Regions from separate parts of the Vibrio sp. Isolate22 genome, predicted to be linked through region 1. Evidence: riboswitches for the same ligand, from Rfam matches in the RefSeq annotation. Region 1 holds a riboswitch; each other region holds the start of a gene.
What was found. Region 1 has a riboswitch for thiamine pyrophosphate ahead of thiD (bifunctional hydroxymethylpyrimidine kinase/phosphomethylpyrimidine kinase). Riboswitches for the same ligand answer to the same signal wherever they lie in the genome.

Region 1 (5,520 bases):
CAAGCACAGACCAACTATGAGTTTTCTCTTGGTTTTATTGATCCAGGTACTTATTCATTAGGCTATACCTGTACCGCGCAGCATGACAGTGATGAAGATAATGTTGATCCGATTGCTGATGGTTTTGAAATCTATGATGTTCAAAGTAATGTTCAGGTAGTGATTGGTCAAGACAGCCAAGTGTCATTCTAACCTTGGCGTAAAAGACGATATTTAATAAAAGCGGCCTCATATTTAGAGGCCGTTTTTGATAACGTCACCTAATTAACATGAATTTGATGAGCATTGAGTGTGACTCTAGGGAAGTGATAATGTAACTTCGTATCTCTTACTTTAACCTAGCGAAATGTACTCTGGCGTTGCTCATGAAATCTAGCTTAAGCATTCGATCTTACACCAAGCAATTTAATACTCATGCCCATGATGGTTACCATCAACTGGTGCTGCCCATTCAGGGGAGTATTAGCATTGAAATGGTGGGGTATGTTGGCAAGGTTTCTGTCGGTGAATGTGTGGTGATTCCTGTCACCACAGCGCATGCGTTTAAGGCGGATGAAGCGGCACGGTTTATTGTTGCAGATATGGTGGAGTTACCGCAGCACTTGCTAGAGAATGAGCTCTCGGTGTTCACCATAACGCCACCTTTAATGAGCTTCTTGCTGTTTGTTGAAAAGCAGCTGGAATATCAAGTCGACAGTGGCATTGAATCATCTATCTTGGATGTGTTTTCACTGTTATTAGGGCAACAACAAGTAAGTAAGAGCATCGATCCTCGTATTCGTGTGGTCCAAAGATTCATTGCGGATAATTACGCCCAGCCCCTATCAATTTCTAAGCTTGCAGAAACGGCTTGCTTGAGTCCCACTCAATTTAAGAAGCGCTTTAAAGAGTGTATTGGAATCAGTGCGCTTAAATACATCACTCGTTATCGTATGGAGAAAGCACAAGCCTTGCTAAGTCATACCGATTTACCCGTTCAATTGGTCGCAGAAAATGTGGGTTATAGCGACTTGTCTGCATTCAGTCGACGCTTCTCTCAGCACTTTGGCATGTCTCCAAGGGCGTTTTTGGGTTCGGTGAAAGAGAGTCTTCCAAAACAAGAATAGCGTCCTTTCTGCAAACTAAAACCAAAGTATGTTCACTATTATCTATTTCAGAAATGAAAATAGACTAGGTAATAGCAATGAATCTTGCCATCAATCGCGTTAACGAATTCCAAACAGGCACTTTAGCTATCGTGTTTGCATCTGTTTTATGGGGCACGACAGGTACAGCCGCAAGCTTTGCGCCTGATCTCAGCCCATTAGCGATTGGTGCTTTTTCAATGGGCGTCGGCGGCTTAATACAGGCGGTCTTGGCGTATCGAAAGATCCTGTCTTCACTTGATAAGCTTTTGCTCAACAAAAAGCTGCTAGCAGCGAGTGCACTGGCTTTGGCAATTTATCCTTTGGCTTTCTACTCCTCGATGAAATTATCGGGTGTCGCGATGGGAACGGTGGTGTCGATAGCTACTGCTCCGTTCTTTTCTGCACTTTTAGAGTGTCTTATTAGCAAAAATAATAATATTAATAAACGTTGGCTAACGAGCTTTGCCATTGGCGTGGTTGGTATTGGATTATTGGTATTTTCTGAGTCGTCAGTGGGGAGCGAACCTAATGATGGCCTGAAGCTTTTAGGTATTGGTTTAGGTTTGGTTGCTGGGTTGTGTTACGCCATTTATTCGTGGGCGACAAAAGCTCAGATAGACGAAGGCATTAAGTCGCAAGCGGCAATGGGCAGCATATTTGGTTTAGGTGCAATGTTGTTATTACCAACGCTGTGGTTCACTGGTGACAATCTATTCGCTTCAAGCACGAACGTATTCGTGGTGAGTTACTTGGTGTTACTTCCTCAATGTTTGGGTTATATCGCGTTCAGTTTCGGGTTACGACATGTCACCGCAAGTAGTGCGAATTTGATTACTTTGCTTGAGCCTGTGGTTGCCGCCGTATTGGCTGTTTGGATTGTGGGGGAGCGTATACCTTTGGTCGGTTGGATAGGTATGTTGTTGATTGTCATGTGTTTATTTATTCAATCACAACCAAATAATCAGCGAAACTAAGTGCTTGTTAACAAAGCTAAATTGAATTTTATTCATGCTTGTATCTTATAAATGAATAAAATGAGTATCTCAGTCGCGAGAGTGCTGTTACTATCGTTATCAATAGTCGGGGGGCATCTACCTTAATTGGTATTTGCTGAGATCGTTATTCGAGACCCGTTGAACCTGATTCAGTTAACACTGGCGTAGGGAACTATGATGACTTTGTCTATGTGGTCTAACAATGATCTCTCATTGGTTTCACTTCCACAATCTCTTTACGGCCAAAGTTCGGTTCTCTTACGTCTTTTAGATAGTAGGAGCGATCATGACGCAGCATTCCAACACTCAAGCGCCACTTCAGAATACTCAAACACCACACAACCAATCTTCGGTGGTCAATACTCCGATTGTTTTAACCATTGCTGGTTCTGATAGTGGCGGCGGTGCAGGTATTCAAGCGGATATTAAAGCCATGTCTGCAACAGGTAGCTTTGCTTGTTCGGTGATTACTGCGATTACTTCTCAGAATACTCAAGGCGTATCAGCCATTTTTCCAATCCCACTTGAGCATGTTGCCAGCCAGTTAGATGCGGTGTTCACCGATCTGAATATCGTGGCGGTAAAAGTTGGTATGTTGGCGGATTCGCAAATCATCAAAGTCGTTGCAGACAAAATCAAACAATACCAACCAAAACACTTGGTAATTGACCCGGTAATGGTCGCGACAAGCGGCGACCTTCTTCTAGAAAACTCAGCTATCACTACGCTAAAACAAGAGCTGATTCCGCTCGCCGACATTATTACGCCTAACTTACCTGAAGGCGCTGCACTGACAGGAAAAGCCGTTCCTGAAAGCGAAGCCGAAATGCAGGACATGATCGAAGATCTGCGCGCTTTAGGTGCTAAAGCCGTTCTGCTAAAAGGTGGTCATCTAGAGAAAGATGAAAACAGCAATGACTTACTGATTCTACCAACTACATCTGCTGTGATTAGCGCGAAGCGTTTTCCTACCAAAAACACTCATGGAACGGGCTGCACGCTCTCTTCTGCTATTGCTTCTTTCTTGGCTCAAGGCAACACGCTCCCAGAGGCTGTAGACCTGGGTAAACAATACATTTCACGCGCGATTGCCCATGCTGACGAGTTGAAAGTCGGTCAAGGTCATGGCCCAGTAAATCACTTTTTCGCTGGGCACGGTAATGTCCGTTAATACGGTTGGCGTTCAACTTAGCAATGCGACGTTGCGTTACCAAGATAGCGAGCACGCGACCCTGTCGGGGCTGTCACTTAACTTAAGCGAAGGTAAGTGGACAGTGCTACTTGGGCGCAGTGGTTGTGGGAAAACGACGGTATTGCGTTATTTGGCAGGTTTGTTGGAAGACAAGGTGGAGTGGCAGGGTACATTGGCAACGTCTGATGAACTGCCTCTAACTGATCGTATCGCATACATGGCACAGCAAGATTTGTTACTGCCATGGTTGTCGGTTATCGACAATGTATGCCTGAGCCATCGCTTCCAGAACACTACTAACAAGCATCAAAACGCAGAGCAAAAGAACCGAGCGTTCGAGTTACTCGCTTCAGTTGGTTTGGCCGATTACGCAGATACTATGCCGGATCAGTTGTCTGGAGGTATGCGCCAGCGTGTTGCGTTAGCTCGCACCTTAATGCAAGACAAACCTGTCGTGTTGATGGATGAGCCTTTCTCTGCGTTGGATGCGGTAACAAGACACAAGTTACAGAGTTTAGCGTGTGAACTGTTGAGAGATAAAACCGTTGTGTTGATCACCCATGATCCGCAAGAAGCGGTGCGTTTGGCGGATAACTTATATGTGTTGCAAGGCACGCCTGCGAGTGCTCACTCTTTATCTGTGCCTCACACGGCGACGCCACGAGTGCTCGATGGTGAGTGTGCCGAGTTACAACAGGCGATCTTAGAGCAGTTGGAGCGTGATTATGACTGATTTTACGCGAAGTGAAGCTGTCACTCAGCCGACGAATGTACAGACTAGCACTGAACGTTCAAGTCAGATGAATCCCGTCACGCGTTTGCTAATTAGCAGTGTTGTGATTCTCGGCTTATGGCAACTTGTGGTCGTGGTTTTCGAAATGCCAAGCTTTATTCTGCCAGCGCCAGCAGAAGTCTTTCTCAAGCTGATTGAACGCTACGATGTGTTGCTCAAACACACCTGGGTGACCGCACAAGAGATCTTACTAGGGCTATTACTAGGTCTGACGATGGGGCTATTTTTCGCTTTGCAGATGTTGATGTTCGAGCCATTGAAACGTTGGCTGTTGCCGATCTTGATTGCTAGCCAAGCGATCCCTGTATTTGCGATTGCGCCAGTACTGATGCTGTGGCTTGGCTATGGTATCGCCTCAAAAGTAGTGATGGCGGCAATCATAATTTTCTTCCCTGTAACTACCTGTTGTTATGACGGCCTGCGAAATACTCCGACTGGGTATCTTGATCTCGCTAAGACGATGGGTGCATCGAAATGGCAACTGCTACGCCACATTCAACTTCCTGCCGCTCTGCCAACATTGGCGTCAGGTATTCGTGTGGCTGTGGTTATCGCTCCGATTGGCGCGGTTGTCGGCGAGTGGGTGGGTTCGAGTGAGGGGCTAGGCTACTTAATGCTGCAAGCCAATGCGCGCATGATCATTGATGAGATGTTTGCTGCCTTGTTTATCTTGGCGGTGCTCTCTATCTCGCTCTACTTCATCACAGACAAATTACTCAAAAAAGCTATCCCTTGGGAGAACCAGTGATGGCTAGCTCAATAACTCTTTGTTTAATAAGGCTTCGCTCAAGGCTATTTAACTAAACAAACCTCGTTAGAAATTAGATCGACAAACACAATAATAATATTCAAAAGGAAAGGTTAACTATGAAAAACACCAAATTGGTAGGTGCAGTGGCACTGCTTGCTTCGCTAGTTTCAGGTCATGCATTCGCGGATTCGGAACACAAGAAACTGACACTGATGTTGGATTGGTTTGTAAACCCGAACCACGGCCCAATTGTGATTGCTCAAGAGCGTGGTTACTTTGCAGATCAGGGCCTAGAGATTGAAATCCAAGAGCCAGCTGACCCAAGCACGCCAGCAAAACTCGTTGCAGCAGGTAAGGTCGATCTCGCAGTAACCTACCAACCAAGTTTAACTATGGATGTCGCTGCAGGTTTGCCTTTGGTTCGAGCATCAACCCTTATTGCAACACCGCTGAACACACTAATGGTGCTGGATAACGGCAAGAACGATTCGTTAGCGGATCTGAAAGGCAAGAAGATCGGTATCGCGATTGCGGGTAATGAAGAAGCGACGATCGGTACCATGCTGGCTCAGGAAAACGTTGCGTTTACAGATGTGCAAACCATCAATGTTGGTTGGGCTCTTTCGTCTTCACTGGCATCAGGAAAGGTAGATGCCATCTGG
Region 2 (5,520 bases), on a different contig from region 1:
CGCCCTGCTCTGCTTGGAAATCAAAACTAAACAACTCTTGGTGATAGTGGTAATCCACATCTTTCATCACTAACATCATCGGTCCCTTAACTCTTTAGCTTTGAGCTTCGAGTAAATAAAAATTCAATCAGGCTAAAGCTGCCAACACTCAGCAACAGCAGACTCACTGACACCACTGCCGCAGCTTCCATTTGATAGCTACCTAACAATTGGAATAGATATAAAGGCAAGGTTCTGAAATCTTGGCTACCAAACAAGGCAATCGCGCTGAGATCGCCCATCGCCAACATAATGCTAATAGAGAAAGCCTGCGCCATCGGTTGACGCAATGCACGCCACTCCACTAACCTAAATCGAGTAAAGCCAGTCATACCCAAACTGGCACACACATATTGATATTGCTGAGACAGATGCAACATAGGTTGGGCAAGTGTCTTAATCACATAAGGCAGCGCCATTAGACTATTTACGGCAATAACAATAAAGAACGCCAAGCTGAACACATCGGTAAATGAACGTAGCAGTAAGAAGATACCTGTGCTGATCACTAACCCCGGCGTCACCAAGATAATAGTGCCGATCAGCTCGATTTTATCGGCTCTGATCGTCTTGTTTTGCAAGCGCCATGCACGACTGGTAAGCAATATCGCGATACCTATGCCGACTGCAATAACACTCGCCAATAAAGCGACTTTCACCGAAGTCATCAACGCCGCCCAAAACGGCTCACTGCTCAGTACAGCCAATGACTGAGCGTTAATACCACTAACAAGCACCATCAACAGTGGCGGTAATACGAGTATTGAGACCATGATGATCCAAAAGCTATCCCAAGCTTTTGACCACCAGCTGTCCTTAACCAAATACTTTTCTTCCGACAGCTGACTCGCGGTCACTGAGATAGGCTTAGACAGGCGCTGAATACTCACCGCTAACACGCCACATAACAGCATTTGCCATATCGCCAGCAAAGCCCCCGCTTGCAGATCAAAGTCGAACTTAATCGCCTGATAAATTGCGAGCTCGATAGTGGTTGATTTAGGGCCACCGCCTAGCGCCATCACGGTAGCAAAACTGGTAAAGCACAGCATGAAGACTAAGCCACATACATGAGGTAACTGTTGCCTTAAGCGAGGCCATTCTACCCACCTGAATTTGTTCCAATGACTCATGCCTAAATGTGCGCATAACTTGTGCTGCTCAGCAGGCACGGTATCTAACGCTTGCAGAAGTAAGCGACAGGAATAAGGCAGATTGAAGAAGACGTGTGCCAACAAAATACCATTCAGGCCATAAATCGAAAATGGTAACTCAATGTCGAAGTTCGCCACGAACTTAGCTAACCAACCACTGTTGCCGTAAATAGCCAGTAAGCCAAAGACGCCGACTAACACAGGCAGAACCAAGGTCGACGCAAAGAGCCTTAACAGTAGCGCTCGTCCAAAGAACTGTCTGCGGCACAAAGCGTGTGCAATAGGTATAGCAAAGCCAACACTCAGCACCGTTGAGAGTGTCGCTTGATAAAAACTGAACTTCGTTACATGCCAATAGTAGGGATCGGACCATACTTGGCTGATATCAAGAGAAGGGGCATTGCTAAGCAATGCCCCTACTGCTGAAACCACGAAGGCGGTAATGAGTATCGCGACCCAAATACCGACCTTAGGCGTTTTCTTTATCATAAATTGATTGTTACCGTAAAAAGTCCATTCCAAACATAAAGAATGGCTTTAAATACAGGTCGTTCATTCTTTTAAAAGTAAATTAAAAAGTAAGTGCACTCTGCCATTCACGAATCCAAGGCTTACGCTTCTCGGCGATCTCTTCAGAGCTAAAGCTTAACGCTTGCTGAGGTACCGTCAGTTGTTCGAAACCTTTAGGTAGCTCAACATCTGTCACAGGGTACATCCAGTTACCTGTTGGCATCGCCGATTGGAATTCATCACTTAGGATAAACGCCATAAACTCATCAGCAAGCTTTTCATTCTTACTGCCTTTGACCTTTGCAGCTACTTCCACTTGAGTGTAATGCCCCTCTTCAAAGTTCGCAGCTGCGTACTTAGAATCGTTCTCTGCAATGATGTGGTAAGCCGGAGAAGTGGTATAAGACAATACTAGATCAGATTCACCCTCTAGGAACATAGAGTAAGCTTCAGACCAGCCTTTAGTTACCGTCACCGTTTTCTGAGCTAGCTTCTTCCACGCCGCTGTCGCTTCATCACCGTACACCGATTTCATCCAAAGCATCATGCCTTGGCCAGGTGTTGATGTACGTGGATCTTGGTAGATAACCTTCAGGTCTTCACGTTGCTCAACCAACTCTTTCAGACTTTTCGGTGGGTTTGCTAGCTTCTCTGTGTTGTAGACAAAAGCGAAGTAACCAAAGTCATAAGGTACAAAGGTATTATCGTCCCAGCCATTTGGCAGTGTTACCGATGATGTATCAACATTGTGCTCAGCCAGTAAGCCTGTTGCTTTCGCTTCAGCCATCAGGTTGTTGTCTAAGCCCAGAACAATGTCAGCTTTGCTGTTGCCACCCTCAAGACGTAAACGGTTAAGAATAGATACGCCATCTTCGAGCGCGACAAAATTCACATCACAGCCACACTTTTCTTCAAATGCTTTCTCTACGGCAGGACGAGGGCCCCAATCCGCAGCAAAAGAGTCATAGGTGTATACGGTTAACGTATCGTCTGCAGCAAAGGCAGAAAAAGAGATAGCTGTAGTAACAGCAAGGGTAGTTAATGTGAATTTCACTGGACGCTCTCCATGGTCTGAGCGGCACAGGTTTGAGGGAGGAGAACGATAGAGGTTGTTCCTAACTCAATTCCTACGCCAGCATTATCTGGTTCAGGTTTACGGGTCCCAAGCACCTGCTTGATCTCAGCTCGCATTCATAATTTGAATGGTTTGCTCCCCGATGAGTGTCCGGAATTGTAATTCGATTTTTAACAATAAGCTATCAAGTTTGGATCAATTACGTTGATCGTAGCCCCATCTAGGCACTAAACCTTGGTCAATACCTAGATGGTCCAGAATGCGCGCCACCATAAAATCGACCAAGTCTTCTATTGACTTAGGTTGGTGATAAAAACCTGGAGCGGCTGGCATGATGGTTACCCCCATCGTCGATAGCTTGTGCATGTTCTCTAGATGTAGCGTTGAGAATGGCGTTTCACGAACCACCAATAACAGCTGACCTCGCTCTTTCATCACCACATCTGCTGCGCGCTCAATCAGGTTGTCCGATAACCCATGAGCAATGGATGCCAAACTGCCCGCAGAACATGGGCAAACCACCATCTGCTTCGGCGCTGCAGATCCTGATGCAACTGGAGAGAACCAGTCATCTTTACCGCACACCACTAGCTTTTCTGGATCGCAGCCCAAGTGCTTAACCAAGGCTTGCTTTGCCGCATCCGGCCCAGCAGGTAACTTGAGCTCATGCTCTGTAGCCAACACCACTCGTGCTGCCGACGAAATTAGCAGGCAGACTTGATAGTCTGCTGCCAACAAGCATTCAAGCAAGCGCAATCCGTAAGGCGCACCAGATGCGCCAGTGAAGGCAAGAGTTATCGCTTTATCGTGTTTTGTCATGTTCTCAGTTACTTCAAATTATAAGGTCGTGGATTGGATTAACCTTTAAGGGCTAACGCATCCAACAATTTCTGGTGAATACCACCAAAGCCACCATTACTCATTACCAGAATTTGGTCGCCCGCTTGCGCCTCTGAGACAATTTTAGCAACAAATACATCCATATCATCACTAACATGTGCAGGCTGATGACAAGCATCTGCGACATCCTGTACCGACCAATCAATGTTGTCCGGTTGGAATAAGTAGGTGGAATCCGCTTGTTTGAGCGAATCAGCCAAGGTTTCTTTATGCACACCACGCTTCATGGTGGCGGAACGAGGCTCTAAAACGGCAATGATTTTTTTCGAGTCGACCTTATTACGTAAACCACCGAGCGTAAGTTCAATCGCCGTTGGGTGATGGGCAAAATCATCATAAACAGACACACCAGCAACCTCGCCTTTAAACTCTAGACGACGTTTAGTATTGATGAATTTCGCTAACGATTCGCACGCTAAATCTGGCGTCACACCCACATGCCTTGCCGCAGCAATCGCCATAAGAGCATTGTTGACGTTGTGATCACCAACCAGGTCCCAATCTACCGTACCAACACACTCACCTTGGAAGTAAACTTCAAATTGAGAGCCATCTTTAACTCGCTTTTTGGCATCCCAATCGCCAGCTTCGCCACTCGATTCTGTCTCACTCCAGCAGCCACGTGATAGAACATCTTGAATAGCGGTATCTTGCTTAGGTGAGAAAATACGACCATTGCCTGGCACAGTTCGCACTAAATAGTGGAATTGACGTTTGATCGCTTCAAGATCGTCAAAAATGTCGGCATGATCGAACTCAAGGTTATTCATTACCAAGGTTCTTGGGTGGTAATGAACGAACTTAGAGCGTTTGTCGAAAAAAGCACTGTCGTATTCGTCAGCTTCTACGACGAAGAACATGCTTTCACCCAAGCGAGCAGATATACCAAAGTTACCCAATACCCCACCAACTAAAAAGCCGGGAGCATAACCGCAATCTTCCAAGATCCAAGCTAGCATGCTGGATGTCGTGGTTTTACCGTGAGTACCGGACACCGCAAGAACCCAGCGGTCGTGCAGCAAGAACTCTTGCAGCCATTGTGGGCCAGATGTGTATCTAAGGTTGTTATCCAAGACATACTCAACACATGGGTTACCGCGGCTCATCGCATTTCCGATAACCACCAGGTCAGGCCTAGGCTCTAGTTGGCTTGGGTCGAACCCTTCAATAATTTCAATCCCTTGCGACTCCAACAAAGTACTCATTGGAGGATAAACATTCGCGTCACTACCGGTAACCTTGTGACCTAATTGACGAGCCAATACCGCAGCACCGCCCATGAAGGTGCCACAAATTCCTAAGATATGAATATGCATAAATTGCTTCCAAACGCTTGGCTAATATAAACAGTGCCTAATTAAAACGGCTTGTACTCATTATCATTAAATGAAGATTAAAAGCGAGCGGCAATGCAAAACAAATTGAGTCGACATAGTAAGTGAGATCTGTGTCGCTTAGTTCATTACCATTAAAAAGATCTAAGCCTTAGAATTTAGGTAAGCGTCTAGATGAATAAAGCCCACTTAAGAGGCAAATTCTATGGTGCTCAAATCCCCCCTAATATTCAGAGAAGTTTAAGGAAATAACATGTCTGAGATGCGCACCCTTGGTGAGTTCATTGTTGAGAAACAGAGTGACTTCCCCCATGCAAGTGGTGATCTATCATCCCTTTTGTCATCAATTCGTCTTGCTGCAAAAATTGTTAACCGTGAAATCAACAAAGCAGGTCTTGTCGACATTACTGGCGCTGTTGGTACAGACAACGTTCAAGGTGAAGAGCAGCAGAAGCTAGACCTTTATGCGAACGACAAATTTAAAGCGGCTCTAGAAGCTCGTGACCAA
Region 3 (5,520 bases), on a different contig from region 1:
TGAGTGCAAGTTGCCAATAGTCATTGATAAAAACCTGAGCGTTATGTTCTCGACCAAGTTCGATCGATCGTGCGACTTGTTGCTCTAAGTCAGCTTGCTGAGGGTTCTTAATTCGCAGTTGTACCGTATTGATTCCAAGCTTAAGGAGCCTTTCAATCCAATCGACATCATCGACAACTGGGTATAGCCCAAGGCTTTTCTTCGTCAAGTCAGGGAATGAAAGTGACGTTCCTTGATGAGTCCAACCAACGCTAATACCTAAACGCTTGTCTTCTAACACTGGAATTGGGAACTCTTGGTAATGGCTTGGCCATGTTCCACGTGAAACATTAGACGCTGCGCGCGCAAGAACCAGTGCATCTTCTAGTGGGAAATCTAGAGCTAATAGCGTTAGGAACCACGCAAAGTGATGGCGGCTATCTATTGCTTGATGGTCAGTGGTAATACTTTTGATAGCTCGATTGGCATTTAAGTGTGACCAAATATCTAATACCGCAGCCTCATCGGCTACACCAACATGTATCGTATTAGGGTATTGCGCTAAAGCATTGCGAACATCTGTCAGCGATAAAGACTCGTCATAACTTACGATATGATCAAGCGAGCTTAACTGAGCCGCTTTAACTGAAACGACATCGGAAGCAAAGCCAATAGCAAGTGAGTGATGAGAATCAACGATAGAGAAGTATTGAGTTGGGCTGACACCCAACTCAACTGCATCGGTTGCTAAACCTTGTCGCTTAGCAACCAATAGACAGTGTTGAACCTCTCCCGTTAACTCAATAGATTGAGATGGGATTAGAATTTTCACTGTCATTACTCCTCTAATTGAGCTTCTTTCGCACCAACGGCAGGATGGTAAAGTTCAGAGCCAGTATCACGGAACTCTTGTGATTTTTGACGCATCCCTTCCAACGGATTGTCTAGCATCTTAATCTCAATGGCCTGATCCGCTGCTACTTGTTCTGTGTCTTTCGCGTACTCCCTCACTTCCTGAGAAATCTTCATCGAGCAGAACTTAGGTCCACACATAGAACAGAAATGCGCAACCTTACCTGATTCTTGTGGCAAGGTTTCATCATGGAAAGAGCGGGCTGTATCCGGGTCTAGTGCTAGGTTAAATTGGTCTTCCCAGCGGAATTCAAAGCGCGCTTTAGAAAGTGCATTGTCACGGATTTGTGCGCCTGGATGCCCTTTTGCCAAATCAGCAGCGTGTGCCGCCAGCTTGTAAGTAATCAAACCAGTCTTCACATCCTCTTTGTTTGGCAAACCTAAATGCTCTTTAGGAGTCACGTAACAAAGCATCGCACAGCCGTACCAACCGATCATCGCTGCACCAATACCAGAAGTGATATGGTCGTAACCAGGGGCAATGTCTGTAGTAAGCGGGCCTAATGTATAGAAAGGCGCTTCATGACAATGCTCTAGTTGCTCATCCATGTTCTCTTTGATCATGTGCATTGGAACGTGCCCAGGGCCTTCGATTATCACCTGTACATCATATTCCCACGCCACTTTTGTCAGTTCACCTAAGGTGCGAAGTTCAGCAAACTGAGCCTCGTCATTAGCATCAGCAATAGAACCAGGACGTAGGCCATCACCTAATGAAAGTGCTACATCGTACTTCGCACATATCTCACAAATTTCACGGAAGTGGGTGTATAAGAAGCTTTCTTGGTGATGAGCAAGACACCATTTCGCAATGATAGAACCACCACGAGAGACAATGCCGGTAACACGCTTAGCCGTCATAGGGACATAGCGAAGAAGCAAGCCAGCATGAATCGTAAAGTAGTCGACGCCCTGCTCTGCTTGCTCAATTAAGGTATCACGCATCACTTCCCAGTTAAGGTCTTCGGCTACGCCATTCACTTTTTCAAGCGCCTGATACATAGGGACCGTACCAATTGGCACTGGACTATTACGTAGAATCCACTCTCGTGTTTCATGAATATTTCGACCAGTCGACAAGTCCATCACCGTGTCGCCGCCCCAGCGAGTTGACCAAACCAGCTTCTCAACTTCCTCTTCAATCGAAGAGCTTACCGAAGAGTTACCGATATTTGCGTTTACTTTCACGAGGAAATTACGGCCAATAATCATCGGCTCTGATTCTGGGTGGTTGATGTTTGAAGGGATAATAGCTCGACCTTCAGCTACCTCTTTACGTACGAATTCAGGGGTAATTTCTTTTGGAAGATTTGCGCCAAAACTATGACCAGGGTGTTGGTGGTTCAGTTGCTCATCTGCGAACTTCTGACGTCCCATATTCTCGCGAATAGCAATGTATTCCATCTCAGGAGTAATAATCCCCTTACGAGCATAGTGCAACTGAGTCACACATTGCTCGCCAGCCGCACGACGAATTCTAGGTAGGTTTCCGTAACGAAGCTCGTCTAAGGTTTCGTCCTCTAAGCGCTCTTTGGTGTACACGGAGCTAACATCATCTAATAGTTCAGTATCACTACGCTCTTCAATCCACTGTTCTCTTAGCTTTGGAAGGCCATTATAAAGGTCTATCTCGTGCGTTGGGTCGGTATAAACACCGGAGGTGTCGTAGACATGAATAGGTGCATTCGGTTCAAATACAGGCTCTTTTTTGGTACCACCAACAAGGCTATCAGCGAGTGATATCTCTCGTACAGGGACTTGAATGTCCTCGCGAGAGCCTTGGATGTAAGCTTTCTTTGAATTTGGATAAGGTTGTACTGATAAAGAATCGATGAAATTCTTCGCTTCCAGTCTTGCTCGTTTACGACTCGACATAGCATTTTTCCTTGGCTTTTAGCCATTATTTATTGGGATAAAAATGCTTGACGGATTGATGCTACAAGAGGGATCACGGTAAGAAATACAGCTGTGATCTGGTGATAGATCTCTAGAGGGATTCTAGTTAGATATCTACTCTTGTTCCCTTCGCAGGTATTAGCCTGATCAGGTTCAACGGATCCCGAGTTAACGGTCTCAGCCATATGGCACTCCGACAAGTACTATCGAGTATATAAAAACGGCTTGGATAAACCAAGCCGAGTTGTTAACAAATCGTAAGAAGATTTTATGACTTTATCAAAAGTTGGAAGCCGAACCATGCTGCAGAGATACTTAACACCACATTGAGTAGTACGTTTAGTCCCATTTTGAAAAATGCGCCTTGCTGCATTAAAAGAACGTTATCCATCGAAAAAGTTGAGAATGTAGTCAAAGCACCAAGAAAGCCCAAGCCAATGATCTGTCTCCATGGTTCAGTTGCAACCATCTCATTTTCAAATGCAGCGATCAGTAAACCCATAATAAAAGAACCAATCACGTTAACAGTTAGCGTACCATAAGGAAAACCACGCCCTAGCAGTAGTACACACAGCTCTGAAATCAGATAACGTGAACAAGCACCAAATGCACCACCAATGGCAATAAAGCCTAAAATAGATAACTGACCCATGAATCCTCCCAAATAACAGTCCCTATATTCTAGCTTTACAGCCGATAAAAGCGAGGATGGAAACTAAGAATGTATGCGCAAATATTAAACGTTACAGGTGTCACTTAACTTCGATATAACCCATCAGTCCTGTTTTCATATGTTCAATCACATGACAGTGATACATCCAACGTCCGGGATTGTCCGCTACAAATGCCGCTTTCGCTCGGCCGTTCTTTCCAAGTAACACGGTATCCGTGTGAAAAGGCTCCTCAATTTTTTTGCCATCTAACTCAAGTACCGTGAACGTATGACCATGTATATGGATCGGGTGATGGTATTGGGTAACATTCTTAAGATCGAATATATAAGTCTTGCCGAGCTCTAATGTAGCGAGTGGTTCTGGGATATTGTCTTTACTCATCCCCTCCCAGGCTCTTTTATTGGTCAGCCAAAACTTAGGCATGGATTTCCCGTCTTTGGAAACCGGCGACACCGCCCCTTCCCACTCAAACACAAAATCGATCTCTTCTGCATTAGCGAGATCTAACTTAGGTACAGGATTAAGAGGTAATAGCGGAAGTGTTTGGCCTTCTATGAGCGCGGAATCTACAACCTCAAACTCACATAAGGAAAAAGGAAAACGTCCCTTCATTTGCAGCACATTCACACGCTTGCCAGCCTTTGGAGCAATAAGTCCGATGTCGACACGCATACCTGGACCAATTTTGTGTTGAGTCAGCTTATAAGGTGTCTTTATCGGGTTACCATCTATAGCAATAACCCATGCCTCAGCACCTTCAACAGCGATAGGATACGTGATTGTATTATCGACATTGGCTATACGAAGCCTAGTCGTTGCATGCTGCTTTAGTTGATAAGTAGGCTCATGTACTCCATTAACACTGCTCCACTCCCCAGGAGTGCCCATACGAGCGCTAAGACGTGGGATCATTAAGTCCTTCCACTGACCTTGTTTATTAAGGTGCCAGTGTTTAAGCATCAAAGCATGCTCTTCATCGAACTGAGGTGATGTGCTCTCTTCAACAACAATTAGACCAACTAAGCCCATACCAAGTTGTTTAACACTGTTCATGTGTGGGTGATACCAGAACGTACCCGCGTCCGGCGGAGTAAATTCATAGACGAACGTTTCACCGGGCATGATTGGTGGCTGACTCAAGAAAGGCACCCCGTCCATTTCGATAGGGATTCTTAAACCATGCCAGTGAATTGTAGTTGGTTCTGATAGTTTATTAGTGAAACGAATCGTAACTTTTTCGCCCTGCCGACAGCGAATTGTCGGCGCAGGGATCTGGCCATTGAACCCCAAAACGTTAGTAGTAAACCCAGGTACAATTTCAGCAGACGAAGGCTCAGCAGTTAAGTCATAAACATATCCTCCCTTCTCATCAACAGATCGCTTCATTGAACAAGCAGGAAGTACTGTGAGTGCCGATATAGCAAGAGATGATTGAATAAATTTACGACGAGAGATATCCATATTTGTAGCCTTTTAGTAATAACGACCAAAATGTAACAAAATATTGAGAATAATTCTCATAAAGAAATGAAGTTTGTGGTTTGGCTATTAATAAATGAGGCTGAGATAAGTAAGCACTTACATTATTTCATCAGAACTAGCGAAACGAGGGAATAGTTGACTGGAATTTGGAGTTGTGAAAAGTAAAAAGGCTCTAGCATTTCTGCTAGAGCCTTTTAATGTGGCAGGGGTGGAGAGATTCGAACTCCCAACACGCGGATTTGGAATCCGCTGCTCTGCCAATTGGAGCTACACCCCTAAAACTTTGTATACTTTAGATTCGAAAAAACCTCGCACTAGGCGAGGTTATCGAATAAGTGGCGGAGTGGACGGGACTCGAACCCGCGACCCCCGGCGTGACAGGCCGGTATTCTAACCAACTGAACTACCACTCCGCAGTGGACTACTTGTCGTCGCTGACAAGTCGTTCATAATTTAAAGCCTGGCGATGTCCTACTCTCACATGGGGAAGCCCCACACTACCATCGGCGCTATTGTGTTTCACTTCTGAGTTCGGCATGGAATCAGGTGGGTCCACAATGCTATGGTCGCCAAGCAA

Region 2: it holds a riboswitch for thiamine pyrophosphate, as region 1 does, so the genes downstream of both, thiB (thiamine ABC transporter substrate binding subunit) here and thiD (bifunctional hydroxymethylpyrimidine kinase/phosphomethylpyrimidine kinase) in region 1, are expected to answer to the same signal.
Region 3: it holds a riboswitch for thiamine pyrophosphate, as region 1 does, so the genes downstream of both, thiC (phosphomethylpyrimidine synthase ThiC) here and thiD (bifunctional hydroxymethylpyrimidine kinase/phosphomethylpyrimidine kinase) in region 1, are expected to answer to the same signal.

Annotation. Positions count from the first base shown of each region.
Region 1 is NZ_JAKEUW010000079.1:7,760-13,279, reverse strand. It holds gene L1D55_RS24930 (DUF4382 domain-containing protein) at 1-192, shown strand, start outside; gene L1D55_RS24925 (AraC family transcriptional regulator) at 366-1,106, shown strand; gene L1D55_RS24920 (EamA family transporter) at 1,184-2,101, shown strand; TPP riboswitch at 2,199-2,310, shown strand; gene thiD (bifunctional hydroxymethylpyrimidine kinase/phosphomethylpyrimidine kinase) at 2,409-3,293, shown strand; gene L1D55_RS24910 (ABC transporter ATP-binding protein) at 3,283-4,047, shown strand; gene L1D55_RS24905 (ABC transporter permease) at 4,040-4,855, shown strand; gene L1D55_RS24900 (ABC transporter substrate-binding protein) at 4,975-5,520, shown strand, end outside.
Region 2 is NZ_JAKEUW010000047.1:35,641-41,160, forward strand. It holds gene thiQ (thiamine ABC transporter ATP-binding protein) at 1-76, opposite strand, end outside; gene thiP (thiamine/thiamine pyrophosphate ABC transporter permease ThiP) at 87-1,682, opposite strand; gene thiB (thiamine ABC transporter substrate binding subunit) at 1,765-2,757, opposite strand; TPP riboswitch at 2,811-2,930, opposite strand; gene L1D55_RS20605 (flavin prenyltransferase UbiX) at 2,974-3,597, opposite strand; gene mpl (UDP-N-acetylmuramate:L-alanyl-gamma-D-glutamyl-meso-diaminopimelate ligase) at 3,636-4,994, opposite strand; gene fbp (class 1 fructose-bisphosphatase) at 5,266-5,520, shown strand, end outside.
Region 3 is NZ_JAKEUW010000046.1:36,654-42,173, forward strand. It holds gene L1D55_RS20335 (thiamine phosphate synthase) at 1-817, opposite strand, end outside; gene thiC (phosphomethylpyrimidine synthase ThiC) at 817-2,766, opposite strand; TPP riboswitch at 2,895-2,993, opposite strand; gene crcB (fluoride efflux transporter CrcB) at 3,056-3,439, opposite strand; gene L1D55_RS20350 (multicopper oxidase family protein) at 3,540-4,922, opposite strand; tRNA gene L1D55_RS20355 (tRNA-Trp) at 5,144-5,220, opposite strand; tRNA gene L1D55_RS20360 (tRNA-Asp) at 5,280-5,356, opposite strand; rRNA gene rrf (5S ribosomal RNA) at 5,402-5,517, opposite strand.